3 regions of the Microbacterium sp. 69-7 genome follow, and region 1 is predicted to be linked to each of the others. Evidence: predicted binding sites of a transcription regulator. Region 1 holds the regulator's gene; each other region holds the start of a gene.

The links. Region 1 encodes HrcA, which represses chaperone genes, less so after heat shock. Its sites were predicted from a motif close to TTNGCACTCGNNNNNNNCGAGTGCNAA; they were not measured.
Region 2: groES (co-chaperone GroES) is a predicted target of HrcA. The motif match lies at 3,713-3,739, and genes of this name have one in related genera.
Region 3: BGN98_RS08160 (Hsp20/alpha crystallin family protein) is a predicted target of HrcA. The motif match lies at 3,231-3,257, and genes of this name have one in related genera.

What each region holds. Positions count from the first base shown of each region.
Region 1 is NZ_MKRU01000095.1:10,432-17,227, reverse strand. Features, by position in the region: gene BGN98_RS11570 (PhoH family protein) at 1-271, opposite strand, end outside; gene BGN98_RS11565 (HIT domain-containing protein) at 264-611, opposite strand; gene BGN98_RS11560 (16S rRNA (uracil(1498)-N(3))-methyltransferase) at 635-1,387, opposite strand; gene dnaJ (molecular chaperone DnaJ) at 1,389-2,498, opposite strand; gene hrcA (heat-inducible transcriptional repressor HrcA) at 2,551-3,588, opposite strand; gene hemW (radical SAM family heme chaperone HemW) at 3,647-4,864, opposite strand; gene BGN98_RS11540 (DUF1990 domain-containing protein) at 4,864-5,514, opposite strand; gene lepA (translation elongation factor 4) at 5,543-6,796, opposite strand, start outside.
Region 2 is NZ_MKRU01000059.1:31,838-38,633, forward strand. Features, by position in the region: gene tsaB (tRNA (adenosine(37)-N6)-threonylcarbamoyltransferase complex dimerization subunit type 1 TsaB) at 1-342, shown strand, start outside; gene rimI (ribosomal protein S18-alanine N-acetyltransferase) at 339-836, shown strand; gene tsaD (tRNA (adenosine(37)-N6)-threonylcarbamoyltransferase complex transferase subunit TsaD) at 833-1,900, shown strand; gene BGN98_RS05765 (hypothetical protein) at 1,897-2,382, shown strand; gene BGN98_RS05770 (class I SAM-dependent methyltransferase) at 2,412-3,605, opposite strand; gene groES (co-chaperone GroES) at 3,826-4,122, shown strand; gene rarD (EamA family transporter RarD) at 4,263-5,195, shown strand; gene BGN98_RS05785 (ABC transporter substrate-binding protein) at 5,366-6,700, shown strand.
Region 3 is NZ_MKRU01000084.1:19,399-26,194, reverse strand. Features, by position in the region: gene BGN98_RS08175 (DUF2207 domain-containing protein) at 1-1,046, opposite strand, end outside; gene BGN98_RS08170 (MarR family winged helix-turn-helix transcriptional regulator) at 1,097-1,525, shown strand; gene BGN98_RS08165 (DUF2804 domain-containing protein) at 1,545-2,576, opposite strand; gene BGN98_RS08160 (Hsp20/alpha crystallin family protein) at 2,704-3,159, opposite strand; gene BGN98_RS08155 (putative endonuclease domain-containing protein) at 3,277-4,047, shown strand; gene BGN98_RS08150 (L-serine ammonia-lyase, iron-sulfur-dependent, subunit alpha) at 4,136-5,641, opposite strand; gene BGN98_RS08145 (amylosucrase) at 5,708-6,796, shown strand, end outside.

The DNA.
Region 1 (6,796 bases):
CCTGCACGTCGGAGGGCTCGAGGCCCTGTCCCGCGCGCGCCATCTCGATCAGCTCGTCGACCAGTGCGCGGGCGCGTGCGACGGACGCGGCGGCACCGGTGAGAGTGATCTCGTTGCCGCGCACGTGCACCTGGACGTCGGGGTGTTCGCGCTCCACGACGCGCAGCAGTCGGTCTTGCGGTCCGAGCAGCTGGACCATTGCCACCCCGTCCGCGAGAATCCGGTCGACCGCGTGCTCGGTCGCGTTCGCGTCATCGGTGGAATCAGCCACCGAGGCTCCCCTCGTCCAGTCCCCCGGCCAGCACATGAGCGTGGACGTGGAAGACCGTCTGACCGGCGCCCGGCCCCGTGTTGAACACCAGGCGGAAATCGCCGTCGGCGTGCTCGGCTGCCAAGGCGTTCGCGAGTGCGATCATCTCGCTCAGGAGGGCGGGGTCGGATGCGGCCAACTCGACGACGTCGCGGTATGCGCCGGTCTTGGGGATGATCAGCAGGTGCACCGGCGCTTGGGGGGCGATGTCGCGGATCGCGAACACGTTCTCGGTCTCGGCGAGGATCTCGGCCGGGATCTCGCCCTCCAGGATGCGCGTGAAGATGGACGGTTCGCTCATACTCCGAGTGTAGTCAGCGCCCGTCACCAGCGGCCGAGGCGGGCGTTGACGACAGCGAGGGCAGCGGGTCCGGCCGTCGAGGTGCGAAGGACCGTGTCGCCGAGGCGGACGGCGGTGGCTCCGGCCGCGGCCAGCGCGTCGAGTTCGTCGGGAGCGATGCCGCCCTCGGGGCCGACGACGAGCACGATCTCCGCGCTGACGGCGATCGAGAGCGCGCTGAGGGGCACGGATGCCGTCGGCTCGAGCACCAGCACACGAGCGTCTGCGGCCCGCGCGGCGAGGCGGCCGATGGATACCGGCGTCGATACGCGCGGAACCCAGGGGCGGTGCGCCTGCTTCGCGGCCTCGCGGACGATGCTCTGCCAACGCGCGACGCCTTTGACGGCCTTGTCGCCGCTCCAGCGCGACACGCTGCGCGCCCCCTGCCACGGCACGATCTCGTCGACGCCGAGTTCGGTCGCCGCCTGCACGGCGAGCTCGTCGCGGTCGCCCTTCGCGAGCGCCTGGGCGAGAACGAGACGTGGTGTCGGCGTCTGGGTGACGGTGCGGCCGGTCACCGTCACCGCGACGCGTTTGGGGGCGGATGCCGCGACGACGCCCGTGAGCCAGACGCCCGCACCGTCGCCGACGGTGACCTCCTCGCCGACCCGGACGCGGCGGACGACCGCCGCATGGTGGGCCTCGGCGCCGGTGATGATGATCTCGTCGCCCGGAGCCGCGTCGCGGACGGCGGGCCCGTCGGTCGGCGGTTCGTCGACGAGGAAGTGCAGTGCCATCTCAGCCGCGGAACCGGTCGCGCAGCTTCGAGAACATGCCCTGGTGGAACTGCGCCAGGCGGGGAGCCGGGGCCTTGGTCTTCTTGGCGAAGTCCTCGATGAGAGCGCGTTCCTTGGCGTCGAGCTTCGTCGGGGTGACGACCTGCACGCCGACACGGAGGTCGCCGCGCGTGCCGCCGCGGAGGGGCGTGATGCCGCGGCCCTTGATGGTCAGGACGTCGCCGGACTGCACGCCGGATCGCACCTCCAGGTCGACCTCGCCGTCGAGCGAGGAGATCGTCGTGTGGGTGCCCAGGATCGCGTCGGGCATCGAGACCTCGAGAGTGGCGAGCAGATCGTCGCCGTCACGGCTGAAGACCTCGTGGGTGGCGACGGTGACCTCCAGGTAGAGGTCTCCGTTCGGACCGCCCGCCGGGCCGACCTCGCCCGAGCCGGGCAGCTGGAGGCGCAGGCCCGTCTCCACGCCGCCGGGGATGTCGACCGACACCGTCCGCCGTGCGCGCACGCGGCCCTGTCCCTGGCACGTCGCGCAGGGGTAGGGGATGGTCGTGCCGTAGCCCTGGCACGTGGTGCAGGGCTGCGAGGTCACGACATTGCCGAGAAGGCTGCGCACGGTGCGCTGCACCTGACCCGAACCGTGGCAGATGTCGCACGTCGCCGGCTGGGTGCCCGGCTGGCAGCACGATCCCTCGCAGGTTTCGCACAGCACCGCGGTGTCGACGTCGATGTCACGGTGGGTGCCGAAGACGACATCGCCGAGATCCAGCGTCACCCGCACCAGCGCATCCTGGCCGCGCTCACGTCGCGATCGCGGTCGGCCGGCGCGTGCTCCCCCGCCGCCGAAGAACGTTTCGAAGATGTCGCCGAATCCGCCGAAGCCTGCGCCGCTTCCGCCGAAGGGAGAGCTGTCGCCGCCCATGTCGTAGCGCTGGCGCTGCTCCGGGTCGCTGAGGACGTCGTACGCGTGGGTCACGAGCTTGAAGCGCTCGGACGCGTCCGCTCCCGGGTTGACATCGGGGTGCAGTTCGCGCGCGAGACGCCGATACGCCTTCTTGATCTCGTCGGGGCTCGCATCGCGGGATACGCCCAGGACTTCGTAGTGGTCGGCCACAATCGCCTTTCCTGCCCTTGCGGGCGCGGGTCGGTGTTCGGGAGCGGATCGCTCAGCGGGACGTGTCGTCCTCGTCGAGCAGTCGGCTCAGATAGTGCGCGACGGCGCGGACCGCCGCGAGGTTGGTGGGGTAGTCCATGCGGGTGGGGCCGAGGAGGCCGACGCGCGCGTGTGCACCCGTCGCGTCGTACTCGCTCGTCAGGACGGAGACCTCCGTGAGCCCGAAGGGCTCGTTCTCCCGGCCGATGCTCACCGCGAGTCCCTGCTCGTCGGCGACCATCTCGCCCATCAGACGCAGCAGGGTGACCTGCTCCTCGATGGCCTCCAGCAGTGGATAGATGCTCCCGCGGAAGTCGCTCTCGCGCCGCGCGAGCGTCGCGCTTCCGGCCATCACGAGCCGGTCCTGGCGGAAGTCCTCTAGCTCCTCGCCGACGATGCGCGCGACGGTGCGCAGCGCGGCGTCGATGCGGGTGCCGTCGGGGGCCGACGCCGAGAGTTCGACGATCGCGGCCGCAGCCTCTGCGACGGGCTTGCCCGTGACCAGCCGCGAGATCGCCGTCTTGAGCTGCTGGGCGGCCTCTTCGGTGAGTTCCTCGGCGAGGAAGGCCACGCGCTGGGAGACCCGGCCGGTGTCGGTGACGACGATGACGACGACGCGTGCTCCGCCCAGGTGCACGAACTCGACGTGCGTGACGTTCGCGCGCGCGAACGACGGATACTGCACGATGGCGACCTGTCCGGTGAGCTGCGTGAGGGCGCGCACGGTGCGCATCAGGAGCTCGTCGAGATCGCCCGGATCGCTGAGGAACGACGAGATCGCCGAGCGCTGCGCCGTGGACAACGGCCGCAGGTCGGCGAGATGGTCGACGAACACGCGGTAGCCCTTGTCGGTGGGTACGCGTCCGGAGGACGTGTGCGGCGCGGCGATGAGCTCCTCGTCCTCCAGGAGCGCCATATCGTTGCGGATGGTCGCCGCGGACACGCCGAACTGGTGACGTTCGACGATCGCCTTGCTGCCGACGGGCTCATGGGTGTCGACGTAGTCCTGCACGATCGCGCGGAGGACCTGCAGGCCGCGTTCCGAGACCATCGCTCCTCCTTGTTGGCACTCAGGGTCGTCGAGTGCCAATATTACCGCGATCGCGCGGTCAGGCGGTGAGGGCGCGCACCACGGCATCCGCCAGCAGGCGGCCGCGGCGGGTGAGGACGACGCGGCCGCGCACGGCGGAGGACCCGTCGATGAGCCCGTCGGCGATGAGTGCCGCGATCGCGTGACGACCCTCTCCGGTCAGCTCGGACACCGCGATGCCCTCCGCGATGCGCGAGCGCAGCAGGACGTCCTCGAGTCGCCGCGCAGCGGCATCCGGGCGCTCGCGAGCAGCCGCAGGAGAGGTGCCGGCGGCGAGGCGCTGTGCGTATGCCGCGGGGTGCTTGACGTTCCACCATCGCAGCCCGTCGACATGACTGTGCGCCCCCGGCCCGTAGCCCCACCAATCCGTGCCGCGCCAGTATGCGAGGTTGTGGCGAGAGCGGTGGGCGGTGTCCGTCGCCCAGTTCGACACCTCGTACCAGCCGAACCCGCTCGATGCGAACGCCTCGTCGGCCAGCTCGTACATGTCGGCCTGGAGGTCGTCGTCCGGCGCGGCGACGTCGGCGCGGCGGATCTGGCGCTCGAGCTTCGTGCCCTCTTCGATGATGAGCGCGTACGCGGAGATGTGGTCGGGTGCGAGCGCCACGGCCGCCTCGACCGAGCGACGCCAGTCGTCCAACGACTCCCCCGGTGCGCCGTAGATCAGATCGACGCTCACGTCGAGGCCGGCCGAGCGTGCCGCGTCGACGGCCGTCTGCACGCCGGCCGGATCGTGGGTGCGCTCGAGGGCGGCGAGCACGTGCGGTACGGCCGACTGCATGCCGATCGACATCCGCGTCACGCCGGCCTCGGCGAGCTCGTGAGCCATCGCGACGGTGACCGTGTCGGGGTTGGCCTCGACGGTGACCTCGGCACCGGCGGCCAGCGCGAAGGCGGAGCGGATGCCGTCGAGCATCCGTGCCAGATCCCCCGCGGGAAGCAGAGTGGGGGTGCCGCCGCCGAAGAAGACGGTGGATGCCGCGCGGAGGGGCCCCCGCGCCGACAGCACGCCCCGTGAGAGAGCGATTTCGCGGAGCACCTCGTCGGCGTACGCATCCTGGCGCGCGCCCCGGAGCTCCGTGGCGGTGTAGGTATTGAAGTCGCAGTAGCCGCAGCGTACCCGGCAGAAGGGCACGTGCAGGTAGACGCCGAAGTCGCGGGCGGGGTCGATCGAGATGTCGGACGGCAGCGCGCCGTCGACCGGCGCGGGGTCACCGAGAGGGAGGGCGGAGCCCATCAGGCCGGCGTCGTGTACAGCGGAGAGATGGCTTGCAGGTACCCGCGGAACAGCTCACGACGGCGTCGCTTCACCAGTGCCGGAACGATGCGGTAGAGCGTGGCGACGGGACGGTCGAAGGCGCGCACCGTGAACCGTACTTCGTCGTTGTCTGCCCACGTCACGATGAACGACTCCTCGCCGCTCACGACGGAGTCGCCGACCGTCCCCAGAGCGAAGCCGACGCGCCGGGGCTCTTCGATCGCGTAGATGACGCGCAGCTCACCGTCCGCGTTCATGCCCTTGACGTGTCCGCGCACCCGCACCGTCGTTCCCGCAGCGACGTACGGGGTCCCGTCGGCGTCGAAGCGCTGGTCGGCTTCCAGACGGCTCGCCACCGTCGGATTGCCGTCGACGTCGTAGCCGACCCCGGTGTACATAGGGCCGGCCGCTGGACGCACGTCCGAGATCGTGAGACCCGCTCCGCGCAGCGCCGTCCACGACAGCAGTGCGTCGGCCGACGACTCGAAGCGAGCCTGTCCGCTGCCCAGCAGCCAGGAGTGCTCCGCTGGGACGCTGTTCTCCGGCGGATAGCTCATCAGGTCGTGCGCCTGCGTGGCGCCGACGGCGGCATAGTCGACCGTGTCGTCCTGAAAGCTCCCGCGACGCATGATGTCAAGCCTAACCGGGGCGTCCGGCTTACTTCTTGTCCTTGCCTTCGACATCGCCGGAGAGCGCAGCGATGAAGGCCTCCTGGGGCACCTCGACACGACCGACCATCTTCATGCGCTTCTTGCCCTCCTTCTGCTTCTCCAGCAGCTTGCGCTTACGGGTGATGTCACCGCCGTAGCACTTGGCGAGCACGTCCTTGCGGATGGCGCGGATGTTCTCGCGCGCGATGATACGCGCGCCGATGGCGGCCTGGATGGGCACCTCGAACTGCTGGCGCGGGATGAGTTTGCGGAGGCGTTCGGTCATGAGGGTGCCGTACGCGTACGCCTTCTCCCGGTGGACGATCGAGCTGAACGCGTCGACCTTCTCACCTTGCAGCAGGATGTCGACCTTCACGAGATCGGCCTCCTGGGATCCGGCAGGCTCGTAGTCGAGGCTCGCGTAGCCCTGGGTCTTCGACTTCAGGTGGTCGAAGAAGTCGAAGACGATCTCGCCGAGCGGCATGTTGTAGCGCAGCTCGACCCGGTCCTCACTGAGGTAGTCCATGCCGAGGAGCGTTCCGCGGCGCTGTTGGCAGAGCTCCATCACCGTGCCGACGTAGTCCTTGGGCAGCAGGATGCCGACCTTGACGACCGGTTCCGAGACACTCGCGACGCGGCCGTCCGGGTACTCGCTCGGGTTGGTGACCGTGACGGATTCGCCGGTGTCGGTCGTGACCTCGTACGTCACCGACGGGGCCGTGGTGATCAGGTCGAGGCCGAACTCGCGCGACAGCCGCTCCGTGATGATCTCGAGGTGCAGCAGGCCCAGGAATCCGCAACGGAACCCGAAGCCCAGCGCGACGGAGGTCTCCGGCTCGTACTGGAGTGACGCGTCCGACAGCTTCAGCTTGTCGAGCGCCTCACGCAGATCGGCGTAGTCGCTGCCGTCGATCGGGTAGATGCCGCTGAAGACCATCGGCTTGGGGTCGGTGTAGCCGGCCAGCGCTTGTCCTGCGGGCTTGCGGTGGTTGGTGATCGTGTCGCCGACCTTCGACTGGCGCACGTCCTTCACGCCGGTGATGAGGTAGCCCACCTCGCCGACGCCGAGGCCCCGGGTGGGAACCGGCTCGGGGCTGGAGACACCGATCTCGAGCAGGTCGTGGGTCGCTCGCGTGGACATCATCTGGATGCGCTCGCGCGGTTCGAGTTTGCCGTCGACCATGCGGACGTATGTCACGACGCCGCGGTACGCGTCGTAGACGGAGTCGAAGATCATGGCGCGCGCCGGGGCGTCGGCGTC
Region 2 (6,796 bases), on a different contig from region 1:
GCCGATCCCTACGCCGAGGCGCGCCGGTTCGCCGTCGTCACCGACGCCCGCCGGCGTGAGGTCGCGTATTCGGTGTACGAGGGCTTGGATGCCGACGGTCTTCCGATCCGCGCGACGGGACCGGCCCTGGCCCTACGCGCCGAGATCGACGCGGTGCTGTCCGCACACGAGGCGGACCGCGTCGAGGCGACGACGATCAGCGCGGCCATGCTCGCCGTCGTCGCGGCCCGCGCCGTCGCCGCGGGACGCGAACTCGCCGGTCCGGAGCCGTTGTACCTGCGTGCTCCCGACGTGACGCTGCCGAAGAGCGTCATCCGCCCGGGCGTCGAGGGGCGCGCATGACGCTGCGCGCCGCCACCGTCGACGACCTCGCCGACATCATGGACCTCGAACGCACGTCGTTTCCGACCGACGCGTGGAGCGAGCCCATGATGCGCGAGGAGCTTCTCTCGCCGCACGCGCACTACCTCGTCGACGTCGAGGCGGGTCGCCTGCTCGGATACGGCGGGGTCCGCGCCGTCGCCCGCGCCGCAGACGCCGACATCCAGACGATCACGGTCGCCGCCTCCGCCCGGGGCCGGGGACGCGGGCGTACGCTGCTGCGGGCACTCCTCGAGGCGGCGCGGCAGCGCGGGGCGCGCGAAGTGTTCCTCGAGGTGCGTGCCGACAATCCGACCGCGTCCGCGCTGTACGTCTCGGAGGGATTCCTCGAGATCGCGCGTCGCCCCCGCTACTACCAGCCCGATGACGTGGATGCCGTCGTCATGAAGCTCGATCTCGTCGCCTGGGTCGCGGGCCACGGCGCGCAGACGCAGACCGGGGGAGTGTGCTCATGACCGCCAGCGAACCGCTCGTGCTCGGCATCGAGACCAGCTGCGACGAGACCGGCATCGGCATCGTCCGAGGCCGCACCCTCCTCAGCAACACCATCTCGAGCTCGATGGACGAGCACGCCCGCTTCGGCGGCGTCGTGCCCGAGGTCGCCGCCCGCGCGCACCTGGAGGCGCTGCAGCCGGCGATCGCCGCCGCCGTGGCCGAGGCCGGCATCGCCCTCACCGACGTGGATGCCGTCGCCGTCACGAGCGGGCCGGGGCTCGCCGGTGCGCTCATGGTCGGCATCGGCGCCGCCAAGGCCCTTGCGGTCGGTCTCGACAAGCCGCTGTACGCCGTCAACCATCTCGTCGGACACATCGCCGCCGACCTGCTCACCGGCGAGGACGTCGACTACCCGACGGTCGCGCTGCTGGTCAGCGGCGGACACACTTCGCTGCTTCTCGTGCGTGACCTCGTGAGCGACGTGGAGCTTCTCGGCGAGACCCTCGATGACGCCGCCGGAGAGGCCTTCGACAAGATCGCGCGCATCCTCGGGCTGCCCTACCCCGGCGGACCGGAGATCGACCGCGCCGCCGCGGGCGGCGACCCGTCGGCCATCCGCTTCCCGCGCGGGCTGTCCCGCGCGTCCGACATGGCGGCGCACCGCTACGATTTCTCCTTCTCCGGCCTGAAGACAGCCGTCGCTCGCTGGGTCGAGCAGGCCGACGCGTCGGGGCAGCAGGTCGCCGTGGCCGATGTCGCGGCATCCTTCCGCGAAGCGGTCGTCGATGTGCTCGTCACGAAGGCACTCGACGCCTGCGCGCACCACGGCGTGCCGCGACTGCTGCTCGGCGGCGGCGTCATCGCCAACCGGCGCCTGCGCGAGGTCGCGCTCGCGCGCGCGGCCGAGGCGGGGGTCGCCGTACGCATTCCGCCGCTGAGCCTGTGCACCGACAACGGAGCCATGATCGCCGCGCTCGCGTCCGAGCTCATCGCGAGCGGACGCCCGCCCTCGCGCCTCGCGTTCGGCGCGGATTCGACGTTGCCGGTGACGCAGATCCAGGTCGCCGGGGAGGCCGTGGGATGAGTGACGACCGCCCCGGCCCCGCGCCCGACGTGCCCGTCCCGCGCGTCGACACGCGGCTGGACGCACCGTCGACCGACGTCGCCCCCGCCGACAGTGCGGCGCTCCCCGGGGCGCACCGCGGCGGCTTCCAGCGCGAGTTCACCGAGCCGGTGCCGGTGGCGGCACCGGTGAATGTGGATGCCGCGGCCTCTGCGTCGTGGACGCCCGAGCCCGACGTGCGCTGGGCGCCGGCGCCGCCGGTGCTGCCCCGCAGCGCCCCGTGGGCCCTCACGTTCGCCGTCGTCGGGCTGATCGTGTCGCTCGTGGTCGGCTGGGGCTTTCTCATCGGCATCGTGGGAGCGGTCTTCGCCGTCGTCGCACTGCGCCGCCCATGGGAGAGCCGCGCTGTCGCGGTCTGGGCGCTGTGCCTGAGCCTGCTGTCGCTCGCCTACAGCGCAGGCTGGCTGTGGTGGGCGTCGACCCAGGGGCCGCTGTTCGGCTGAGCGGGCGCGCCGCGCCGACGCGATGCGCGTCAGCCGGTGACGCGCTCGGCGAGCAGGGCGATGCGCGAGGTTCCCGCGCGCGTGAGGATGAGCGTCGCGGTGCGCGGACCCTTCAGCTTCAGTTGGGTGCGGAATGTCGCGGGGTCGACATCGACGCCGCGCTTCTTGATCTCCAGCGTGCCGATCTCCCGCTCCCGGAGCGCCTGCCGGAGCGCCTTCAGATCGGTGGGCAGCTCCTCGAGGACGCGGAAGGACTGCACGAAGGGGCTCGTGATCTCGGTATCGGAGGTCAGATAGGCGATGCCGGGGGCGAGCATTCCGGCGTCGAGGCGGCGGGCCACCTCGCCGATCAGGCGTGCGCGGATGACGGCGCCCTCCGGCTCGTGGACGAAAGCGCCCAAGGGTCGGACCTCGGCATCCTCGGCGTCGGAGGGCGCCGTCAGTTCGGCCGCGCGGTCGGAGCGGACGACGAGCGCCGAGCGGCGGACACCGGCGCGGGCGAGCTTTCCGGTCCAGACGACGAGCTCGATGGTCGACCCGTCGACGCTGATCCACTGCGCCTCCGCAGCCTCCGGGATCCGCGCCCGGTCGAACGCCGGTCCGAGCTTGATGCCCGCGGGCATCCGCTCCGCGAGAGCGAAGACCCATTCCAGCGACGGCGACCAGTCGCCGGCGGCGACCCGCGCGGTCTCGGTGTGGCCGGCCGTACGTCGGGCCGGATCGAGCCACACCGCGTCGACGCCGTCGAGTGCGACGTCCTCGGCGCGGGCATGGCGCACCGTCGCGGTGTCGCCGAACGCGGCGAGGTTGTACGCGGCGAGCGCGGCGGTGGTCTCGTCGGCGTCGACGGCCAGCACGTCGACGCCGATCCCGGCGAAGGCGAGCGCATCGCCGCCGATGCCGCAGCCGAGGTCGGCGACGCGGTGCACGCCGGCGTCGCGGAACCGGCCCGCGTGGCGCGCGCCCACCGACAGGCGCGTGGCCTGTTCGAGGCCCGCGCGCGTGAACAGCATCCGGTCGGCGAACGCGCCGAACTTCGCCCGCGCGCGCGTCCGCAGCCGCGCCTGTCCGACGGCGGCGGAAACGAGTTCGGGTGACAGGCCCTGCGCCCGCAACCGCGACACGGTGCGCGCCACCTCATCGGAGGAGTCGATCGCGCCGAGCTCATCGACCAGCCGCAGCCCCTCGGAGGTGAGCAGGGCGGTGAGCTCGGCGCGTTCCATCCGGCCAGCCTATGCGGGGCGGGTCAGCACCCGCTCACCTTCGTCCAGCGCGACGCCGTCGTCTGCTGCAGGCTCGTGACCGTCGCATCGCCCTGCCCGAGGTAGAACTGGCACTCGCGTTGCACGAGTGCCAGCCGCGCTCTAGACTTCTGTTAGCACTCCACCCCTGTGGGTGCTAACGAGTCTTGAAGCATCACGCCCAGCAAGAAAGAGGTAGACCGTGTCGGTTTCCATCAAGCCGCTCGAGGACCGCATCGTCATCAAGCAGGTCGAGGCTGAGCAGGTCACGTCCAGTGGCCTCGTCATCCCTGACACCGCCAAGGAGAAGCCCCAGGAGGGCGAGGTCGTGGCCGTGGGCCCCGGCCGCATCGACGACAACGGCAACCGCGTGCCGCTCGACGTCGCCGTCGGCGACCGCGTCATCTACAGCAAGTACGGCGGCACCGAGGTGAAGTTCGGCGGCGACGAGTTCCTCGTCCTGTCGGCCCGTGACGTTCTGGCGGTCGTCGTCCGCTGACGATCGCATTCGACGATGGCCCCCGGGATATCCCGGGGGCCATCGTCGTTAACCGGATTGGCGGAACAGCGACCAGCAATGGCAGGATGCCGCGGCATCCGCCGGTCCGAACATGTCACGACCGTCGTAGGCTTTCTCTCATGACACCCGCCGAGACCGCACGTGAAGAGCGGCGCGGGGGGATCTACGCCTTCGCGGCGTACTTCCTCTGGGGCTTCATGCCCCTCTACTTCCTGCTGCTGGCGCCCATCGGGCCGTGGGAGATCGTCGTCTGGCGCATTCTCTTCTCCCTCGCGTTCTGCGCGGTCCTGCTCACCGTCACCCGCACGTGGGGCAAGCTCTTCGCGATCCTGCGCGATCGGCGGCTCGTGTTCTGGACGATCGTCGCGGGCCTGCTGATCTACGTGAACTGGCAGGTGTTCCTCATCGGCATCCTGACCGGTCACGTCATCGAGGGCAGCCTCGGCTACTTCATCAACCCGATCGTGACCGTGCTGCTGGGTGTGATCGTGCTGAAGGAGCGCCTCCGGCTGGCACAGTGGATCGCGATCGGCTTCGCGGGCCTGGCCGTGGTCGTCATCATCGTGGCCTACGGATCCTTCCCCTGGATCGCACTGACCCTGGCGGCGAGCTTCGGCACCTACGGTCTCGTGAAGAAGCAGATCGGTCCTCGGGTCGATGCCATCAGCGGACTCACTCTCGAATCGCTGTGGCTGACCCCCATCGCCCTGATCCAGCTCGTCGTGGTCGCCGCCACCACCGGCCTCGTCTTCGGCACCCAGGGCGTCGGGCACACCGTGCTGGTCACCCTCGCGGGCGTCGTCACCGCTGTTCCGCTGCTGCTGTTCGCCGCGGGGGCGCGCCGGGCGCCGCTCACCGTGATCGGCCTGCTGCAGTTCGTCGCCCCGATCCTGCAGTTCATCACCGGGGCGTGGATCCTGCACGAGCCGATGCCGCTCGAACGCTGGATCGGGTTCGCGCTCGTGTGGGTCGCGCTGGTCGTGCTGAGCGTCGATTCCGTGGTGTCGTCGCGGCGGTCCCGGAGCATCTCCGACGTCGCCGATCTGGTCTGAGACCCTCCCGGCGGTGCTCCCGCGCGCACGGCGAGGTTCATAACGATTGCGTCGCGGTGCTTTTCTTCGATGCGTGCGCGAAACATCCTGGTGACACAGCAGGTTTAGCGTTCAAGCCAGACCGCGGAGCCCGTGCGCCGCGCGATGTCATCGAAGAAAGGGAAGAACCCATGGTTCATCGCAACAAGGCGCTCATCGCCGCGTTTGCGCTCGCGGGCGCTGCGTCGCTCGCCCTCGCAGGGTGTTCGAGCTCGGGTGGGGGCGCCGCCACGACGGCTCCCACGGCAACCTCGACGGGGTCGGCGGACCCTGCCGCCGCCTGCAAGCCCGGCACGCCCTCGACCGGACCGTTCACGCTCGCGACGATCCTGCCGCAGACCGGCTCGCTGGCCTACCTCAACCCGCCCGCCGAGGCCGGCTACGGCCTGGCCGTCGAAGACATCGACGCCGCCGGCGGCGTGCTCGGTCAGCCCATCAAGGTCGCCCCGATCACCGACTCCGGCGCCTCGTCCGACCTGTCGGTCTCCACCGCCTCCGCCGCCCAGATCGCCTCCTCCGACGCGCAGGTCGTGCTCGGTGCCGAGTCCTCGAGCGTCAGCCTCAACTTCGTCGACACCATCGTCTCGAAGTGCAAGGTGCAGATCTCACCCGCCAACACCGCGACCGAGCTGTCGGGTTACTCCAGCTACTACTTCCGCACCGCTCCGCCGGACACGGTGCAGGGTTCGGCGCTGGGCAACCTCGTCATCGGTGACGGCGTCCAGAAGGTCGCTTTCATCGTCTTCAACGACGCCTACGGCACCGGCCTGCGCGATGTCGTCGAAGAGACCGTCACCAAGGCGGGAGGCGAAGTCGTCTACGGCGCCAAGGGCAAGGGTCAGGAGTTCGCTCCCGGTCAGAAGACGTTCTCGTCCGAGGTGTCGGCGGCTCTGGCCGCCAAGCCCGACGCGATCGTGATCCTCGCCTTCGACGAGACCAAGCAGATCGTCCCCGAGCTCAAGGCTCAGGGCTTCGACCTGTCGAAGACCTACCTCGTCGACGGCAACACGGCCGATTACAGCAAGGACTTCGAGGCGGGCACGCTCAACGGCGCCCAGGGCACCATTCCCGGCGCCCAGCCCGACCCCGAGTTCAAGCAGCGCCTCGTGGACTTCTACAAGAAGAGCGCGAACGCCGACCTGAAGGACTTCTCCTACGCTCCCGAGTCCTACGACGCCATCGTGCTCGCCGCACTGGCTGCCGAGAAGGGCAAGGGCACCGACGGTCCGACGATCCAGGCGAACCTCGCCGCGGTCTCGGGCACCACCAACGGTGAGAAGTGCTCCGACTACGCCTCGTGCCTCGCGCTCATCAAGAGCGGCAAGGACATCACGTACACGGGCAAGGCGGGCATCGGTCCCTTCAACTCCCAGAACGACCCGTCGAGCGCCTACATCGGCATCTATAAGTTCGACACCAACAACACTCCCGTCTTCCAGAAGTCCATCCAGGGCTCCGTGAACTGACACCCGCACGAAAGAAGGGGCGGATGCCGCGGCATCCGCCCCTTCTTTCGTGCCCTCGCGAGCCGCTTGAGCCCGCAACCTCACCCTCAACGGATG
Region 3 (6,796 bases), on a different contig from region 1:
CGGATCGAGCCGCGCACCGCCTGCTCCAGCACTTCGGCCGGGATCGCCTTCGACGGCTGCCCGAGCAGCACGGCGCTCTCGAGCGCGTCGACGATCCGTGGGGGATCGTACTCCGCGATGATCGTCGGGCGACCGGGTTCATCGGCCAGCTCGCGTCGCCGCGCACGCAGACCCAGAGCACCCGCGCCGACGGCGAGCAGCCCCGCACCCAGCTGCCCCCAGCCGAACGGGGAGGCAAGATATCCGGAGTCGAAGGTCGCGAACGTGCCGTCCGCGAACCCGACGGCGATCGTGAGGGTCTGGTGCGGCTGCACGTCGTCGGCGACGGCGGTGATGACCGTACCCGAACCGCTGATCGCGGCATCCGGGGTCGACGAGATCGACGCGCACGATTCCTTCGCGTCCTGCACTCCCTGATAGCACGACATGCGCCCCGTCAGGGATGCCGCCAACGACGCGTCCAGGTGCAGCCGAGCCGTCACACGGCCGAACGACTGTCCCCAGTCGACGCCGTTCACATCCCAGTAGAACTCGAGGCCGGAGTCACCGAACACCCACGTCACGTTCTCGAGCGTGTACGTGAGGACGAAGGTCTGCGCGCCGCGCAGAAACTCGTCCGACCGCGAGACGACCGAGAACACACCGTCCTGATCCTCCACCTCGCTCGGGCGCGGCGTGCCGTCGCCGTCCGTCACCGAGATGAGCTCGGGGCGGAGGGGCTGACCGTTGTACGAATCGGGAATCTGCCGACGGATGCCGTGATTCTGATCCGCATCCGGGAACTGCGCCACGATCGTCTCGACGACCCGCAGCCGGCTGGTTCCGTCGGCGGCCCGCGTCAGGGTGTAGTCGGCCGTCATCGACGAGAACGAGAAGTCGTCGACCCCCGCCGCGGCGACGGAGGCGACGGATGCCGGGGGTGCGACCTGTGCGGCCGCCGTCGCGGGTCCAGCCCATGCGGGGCTCGCTGTCCCGGCCGCCAGCGCGACCGCGACACCGGCGATCGCGAGTGCGGCTCCGACGATCCGTGCACGCGCGCGCCCCATGGGCTTCAGCCTATGGGGCGCCGTGCGAGTGGCGCACTACAGTTGACGCCATGACCGACCGCCGTCTCGCCATCTCCGCGTGGGAGAGTCTCTTTCGCGCGCAGCACGAGATCCTGCGCGAGATCAGCGGAGATTTCGGCGAGGACGAGCTGACCCAGGCAGAGTACGACGTGCTGCTCACCGTCGTCCGCGGTGACGACAACAGCGCGCGCCTGCGCGATGTGACCGCCAACATGCTCATCAGCCAGCCGAGCGTCTCACGGCTCGTCGACCGCATGGTCGCTCGCGACCTCATCAGCAAGTGCGTCGACCCGCTGGACGGGCGCGGCGCGATCGTCCGTGCGACCGAACGGGGCGCGGCCGCGTTCCGGCGACTCGCGACAGTGCACGGTCGATCGATCGCCGAGCGGATGTCGGTGCTCAGCGACGACGAGCTGGCACAGTTGCAGCAGCTGACGGCGAAGCTGCGCGGCGCCTGACCGTCTCGTGCCGCCCCGGCTACCACCGGTTGCGGACGTCCTCTGCGAAGCCTTCGATGCCGTCGAATGCGATCACGCCGCCGTCCACGGCGAATGTCCCCGACCAGGTGCCGAAGCACTGGTCCGTGCGCGAGGAGACCACGCCGAGGTTCATGGCGGATGTCTTGTCGTAGAACGGGGTGAACACGGCATCCAGCCCTCCGCCGTGCACCCGCCAGGGGTGAAGCGGCGCGGCCAGATCGTAGATCCAGGACACCGGTTCGGAGATCTTGTGCAGCGTGCCGTCGAGCACGACGCCGTTCTCCGTCGACCCCGTCCCGTCGGTCCGTCGTCCCCCGACCTGGATGCCGAGGCTGCGCCCGTCTGCGAGGGTGCCCGATCCGGCGCCCCAGTTCCATGACACGTCATAAGGCCAGCGCCCTCGCCCGTGATCCAGCACCGCCCACGATCCCGCCGGCACCTCGTAGTGGACGCCGTCGAGCGTCAGCACACCGGATGCCGGGAGCGCGACATCCTTCACGGTGTACTGGAACCGGCGCGACGACCAGGGCACCACGACCGCCAGCAGCTCGTGTCCGGGCGGGCGGCGCACCGTGATGTCGAAGGACGCGTCCGGTATCTCGGCGTGCAGACGCCAGAGCGACCCGCGCTCGGCCGGCGTGATCGTGGCGGCGAGGCCGGCGTGCCGCGCAATCGTGATGCCGGTGCCCAGCGACGCAGGCAGGGACACCTCCCGCGACGGCAGCACCGTGACGCTGCGGCCCCACGAACGCGTCGTGGCACGATCGTGGATCCACACCTCGTGCACCGCGGCGTAGTCCAGCGACGACACCGTGAGCGACACGATGTGCGTGGGCGTCATGACGTTCCAGTACTCCCACCTCTTGTTGCGACCCCACGTTCGGACGAAGCGTCCACGTCCGATGCCGCGGGTGTCGACGAGCGGCGAGCGGGCGAAGCCGATCGCCGCCGGGTTGAGGCGGCCGTCGGGGCCGGTGAGGGAGACGGGTTCGGTGAGCTCGCGCTCGCGCGCGGCGGGAGGTGCGGTCATCGGCATCCTTGCTGACGTTCCGAGTGCTGGTGCTTCCGGTGGGGTGCTTCGACACTAGCGCGCATACGCGAACCGCCCCGGTCCTCGCGGACACGGGGCGGTTCGTGCGCGGGTGCGCGGACCGGGACTACTGCTCGACGGGCTGCGGCTCCTGTGCAGACTCGTGGGCCTGGATCGTGGGGGCGGTGCCGTCGGCGACGACCTGGACCTTGCGCGGCTTGGCCTTCTCGCTCACCGGGATGGTCACCGTCAGCACGCCGTTGCTGTACGTCGCGGTGATGCCGTCGGTGTCGATTCCCTGACCGAGGTTCAGCTGGCGCAGGAAGCTCGCGGTCTCACGCTCGCGCGTGATCCACTTCACGCCGTCGCCCTCGCTGAGGGTGCGCTCGGCACGAATGGTCAGCAGCTGGCCGTCCACATCGATGTCGACCGAGCCCGGGTCGATTCCCGGAAGGTCGGCGCTCAGCACGTAGTGGTCGCCGTCGCGGTAGAGGTCCATCGGCATCCGGCGGGGTCCCCGGCGCGTGTCGAAGAGGCCCGACGCGATGCGGTCGAGGTCACGGAACGGGTCATACGTGGCCATTGTTCTCTCCTGTTCGTGTATGGCTCTGTGGGTTCTCAAAGTTGAGCCTCATCGGCTCAACTAGGTCAAGATTAGCACTCGACCAGTGAGAGTGCCAACGGTTCACGCACAGCGAACGTGCGCGATCGCGCGCGCCGTTCACATGACCCTCGCGCCGGAAGCGGCAACAGCGCCAGTTCTCCACGAGCCCGCAACCTCGACGCACCCTTCCGCGGAGTCCGCGTCCGGCGCGACACGGTCGACGCCGCACCGCACGGTGAGGACACGCCGTACGAGATCGCCCGGCGCAACATCCTGGGTCGCGTCCGCGCCCACGCACTCGTGCTGCCGCCCCCTGCGTTCTACACCGGGACGACGGCGCTCGCGATCCACGGGCTCCCCTTCCCCGACGCGGATGCCGCGGCATCCGCCGACCTCGACGTCGCCGTTCCCGCGCCACACCGTGCCCTCAGGCGGACGGGCATCACCGCCGTGCAGATCACCCCGATGCTCGTCCACACCACCGTCCGGGCGGGCCTTCCAGTCGCGACGCCCGCCTCCGCCTGGGCGATGCTCGCCCGCGAGCACACGATTCGAGACCTGGTGGTGATTGGCGATGCGATCATCCGCGTGCCGCGCGACGGATGGGGGCGGCGTCTGCCCGAAGCTCAACACGCCGGACTCGAGAATCTGGCCGCGGCTGTCGCCGCAGGCCGCCGTTGCGGAATCGAGGGCGATCACCACCGCACCTCGCGTCGCCAGTGGGTGCGCGACCTCGAGAAGTACTCCGACTACGCGACCCTCGGCTGGGATGTTGTGCGCCTGAGCGCCGCGCACATTCGACACGATCCCTCGCGGGGAGTCGCGCTGGTCCGCGCCGCCCTTGCACGCCGAAGTTGGCACGCGTGATCGGCTGCTCGGTTGACGCTTGCGCCGGTAATCACATCGCGATTTCCGGCGCGAACGCCAACTGAACCGCGGCAGGCGCTCGCGGCGCTCAACACTCGACGACGTTGACGGCGAGTCCGCCCTCGCTGGTCTCTTTGTACTTGGTCGACATGTCGATGCCCGTCTGACGCATCGTCTCCACGACGGCATCCAGCGGCACGTAGTGCGTGCCGTCGCCGCGCAGCGCGAGGCGCGCGGCCGTGACGGCGGTGGATGCCGCGATCGCATTGCGCTCGATGCAGGGGATCTGCACGAGCCCACCCACGGGGTCGCACGTCAGACCCAGATGGTGCTCCATCGCGATCTCAGCGGCGTTCTCGATCTGGCGGTTCGTGCCGCCCATCACCGCGGTCAAGCCGCCGGCAGCCATCGCGCACGCCGAGCCGACCTCGGCTTGACACCCGCCCTCGGCTCCCGAGATCGAGGCGTTGGCCTTGAAGAGGGAACCGAGAGCCGTGGCCGTCAAGAGGAATCGACGGATGCCGCGACGACGGTTCGCCTCGGCGAGCTCCTGCACGGTGGCGACGATGTCCTCCGACCCGTGCGCCGCCTCACCCGCCTCGCGGCCGTCCGGACCGTGCAGCCCGAGAAGCGCCGAGCCAACGAGTTCGCCGTAGGGAGTGACCGCGTTCTCCGCCCCGATGCCCGCATCGGCGAGGAAGCGCCACCAGTACATCGCGACGGCCGGAAGGATGCCGGCAGCACCGTTCGTCGGCGCTGTCACGACGCGTCCTCCGGCGGCGTTCTCCTCGTTGACGGCCAGTGCGAACGCACCGAGCCACTCACCGGGAAGCTCGCGACCGGTCGCCTCGACGCTCTCCAGCTGCGCGCGGATCGCGCCCGCGCGCCGCTTCACCTTCAGCATTCCCGGCAGCACCCCTTCGGCGTGCAGGCCCGCATCGACGCACGCCGCCATGGCGTCCCAGATCGCGTCGAGGCCGGCCGCGACGTCCGCCTCCGGCCGCAGCGCCTCCTCGTTGCGCCGGGCGACCTCCGCGATCGTGAGCCCGTAGGTATCGCAGACGTCCAGCAGCTGCGCCGCCGTCGCGTACGGCAGCGGGAAGGATGCCGCGGCCACCGCATCCGACTCGCCCTCGCGCCGGATGAACCCTCCACCGATCGAGTAGTAGGTGTCCTCGCGCAGCGCGATTCCGTCGGCATCACGCGCGACGAGGGTCATCGCGTTGGGGTGTCCGGGAAGACGCGTGCGCGGTGCGAGCGAGATGTCTGAGCGCGAGAACGGGATCGGGATGCGACCGTCCAGGAGGAGGTGCGCTCCGTCGACCCAATCGGTCCAGGCGCCCCGCACGCGCGCCGGATCGACGGTCTCGGCCGCGAACCCCTGCAGGCCCGCGACGACGGCGTCGGGCGTGCCGTGCCCGATCCCGGTGGCGCCGAGCGAACCGTAGAGGGCGCACTCCACCCGGAAGAGCCCCGGCAGATCCCCGACGCGGCGCGCGAAATCTCGGGCCGCGCGCAGCGGGCCCACCGTATGGGAGCTCGATGGTCCTACCCCGATGGAGAACAGGTCGAACGCCGAGACGTACGCACTCACGTGTGTGAGCCTACGCCGCCCGCCGCGCCGGGCCCTGCCCGATACGCTGAGACCGGAGGGGGAACCATGACCGCACTGACCACGTCCGACGCCGATCGCGTCGCGGCGCTCGAGGCCTGCGAGGCGGCAGGGCGCCTCGACGACGCGTTCCTCACCCGGTTCGATGAGCAGTTCCCGCGGTTGCACGGCCTCTTCACCCGCCTCTACGGCGAGCGCGCCGACGGCCGCGAGCAGCTGGCGGCCACGGTGGCGGCGGCATCCGCCTCGTGGAATGCGCGCCCTCTCGACCTGAAGGTGCACGACGCGCAACGCGCCGCCGACCCCGAGTGGTTCCAGTCCGAGCGCATGCTGGGCGGTGTCTGCTACGTCGACCGCTTCGCCGGCAACCTCGCCGGCGTGCGCGAGCTGATCCCCTCGTTCCGCGAGCTCGGGCTCACCTACCTTCACCTCATGCCGCTGTTCGACGCTCCCCTCGGCGACAACGACGGTGGCTACGCGGTGTCGAGCTACCGGCGCGTGAATCCGAGCCTGGGCACGATGGCGCAACTGGCCGAGCTCGCGGCGGAGCTGCGGATGGCGGGCATCTCACTCGTGCTGGACTTCATCTTCAACCACACCAGCAACGAGCACGAGTGGGCGCAAAAGGCCGTGGCGGGCGACCCCGCCTACGCCGACTTCTATCTGATCTTCCCCGACCGACGGATGCCCGACGCCTACGAGCGCACGACGCGCGAGATCTTTCCCGACGACCACCGTGGATCGTTCGTGCAGCTCGAGGACGGCCGCTGGATCTGGTCGACCTTCTACCACTACCAGTGGGACCTCAACTACGCGAACCCCGCCGTCTTCCGGGCGATGGCGGGCGAGATGCTGTTCCTGGCGAACCAGGGCGTCGAGGTGCTCCGGATGGATGCCGTGGCCTTCATCTGGAAGCGTCTGGGAACGTCCTGCGAGTCGCTGCCCGAAGCCCACCTGCTGCTGCAGGGGTTCAACGCGGTGCTCGCGATGGCAGCGCCCGGCATGATCTTCAAGTCCGAGGCGATCGTCCACCCCGACGAGGTGGTCAGCTACATCTCACCCGAGGAGTGCCAGCTGTCGTACAACCCGCTGCAGATGGCGCTGACGTGGGAAGCGCTCGCCACGCGCGACGGCCGA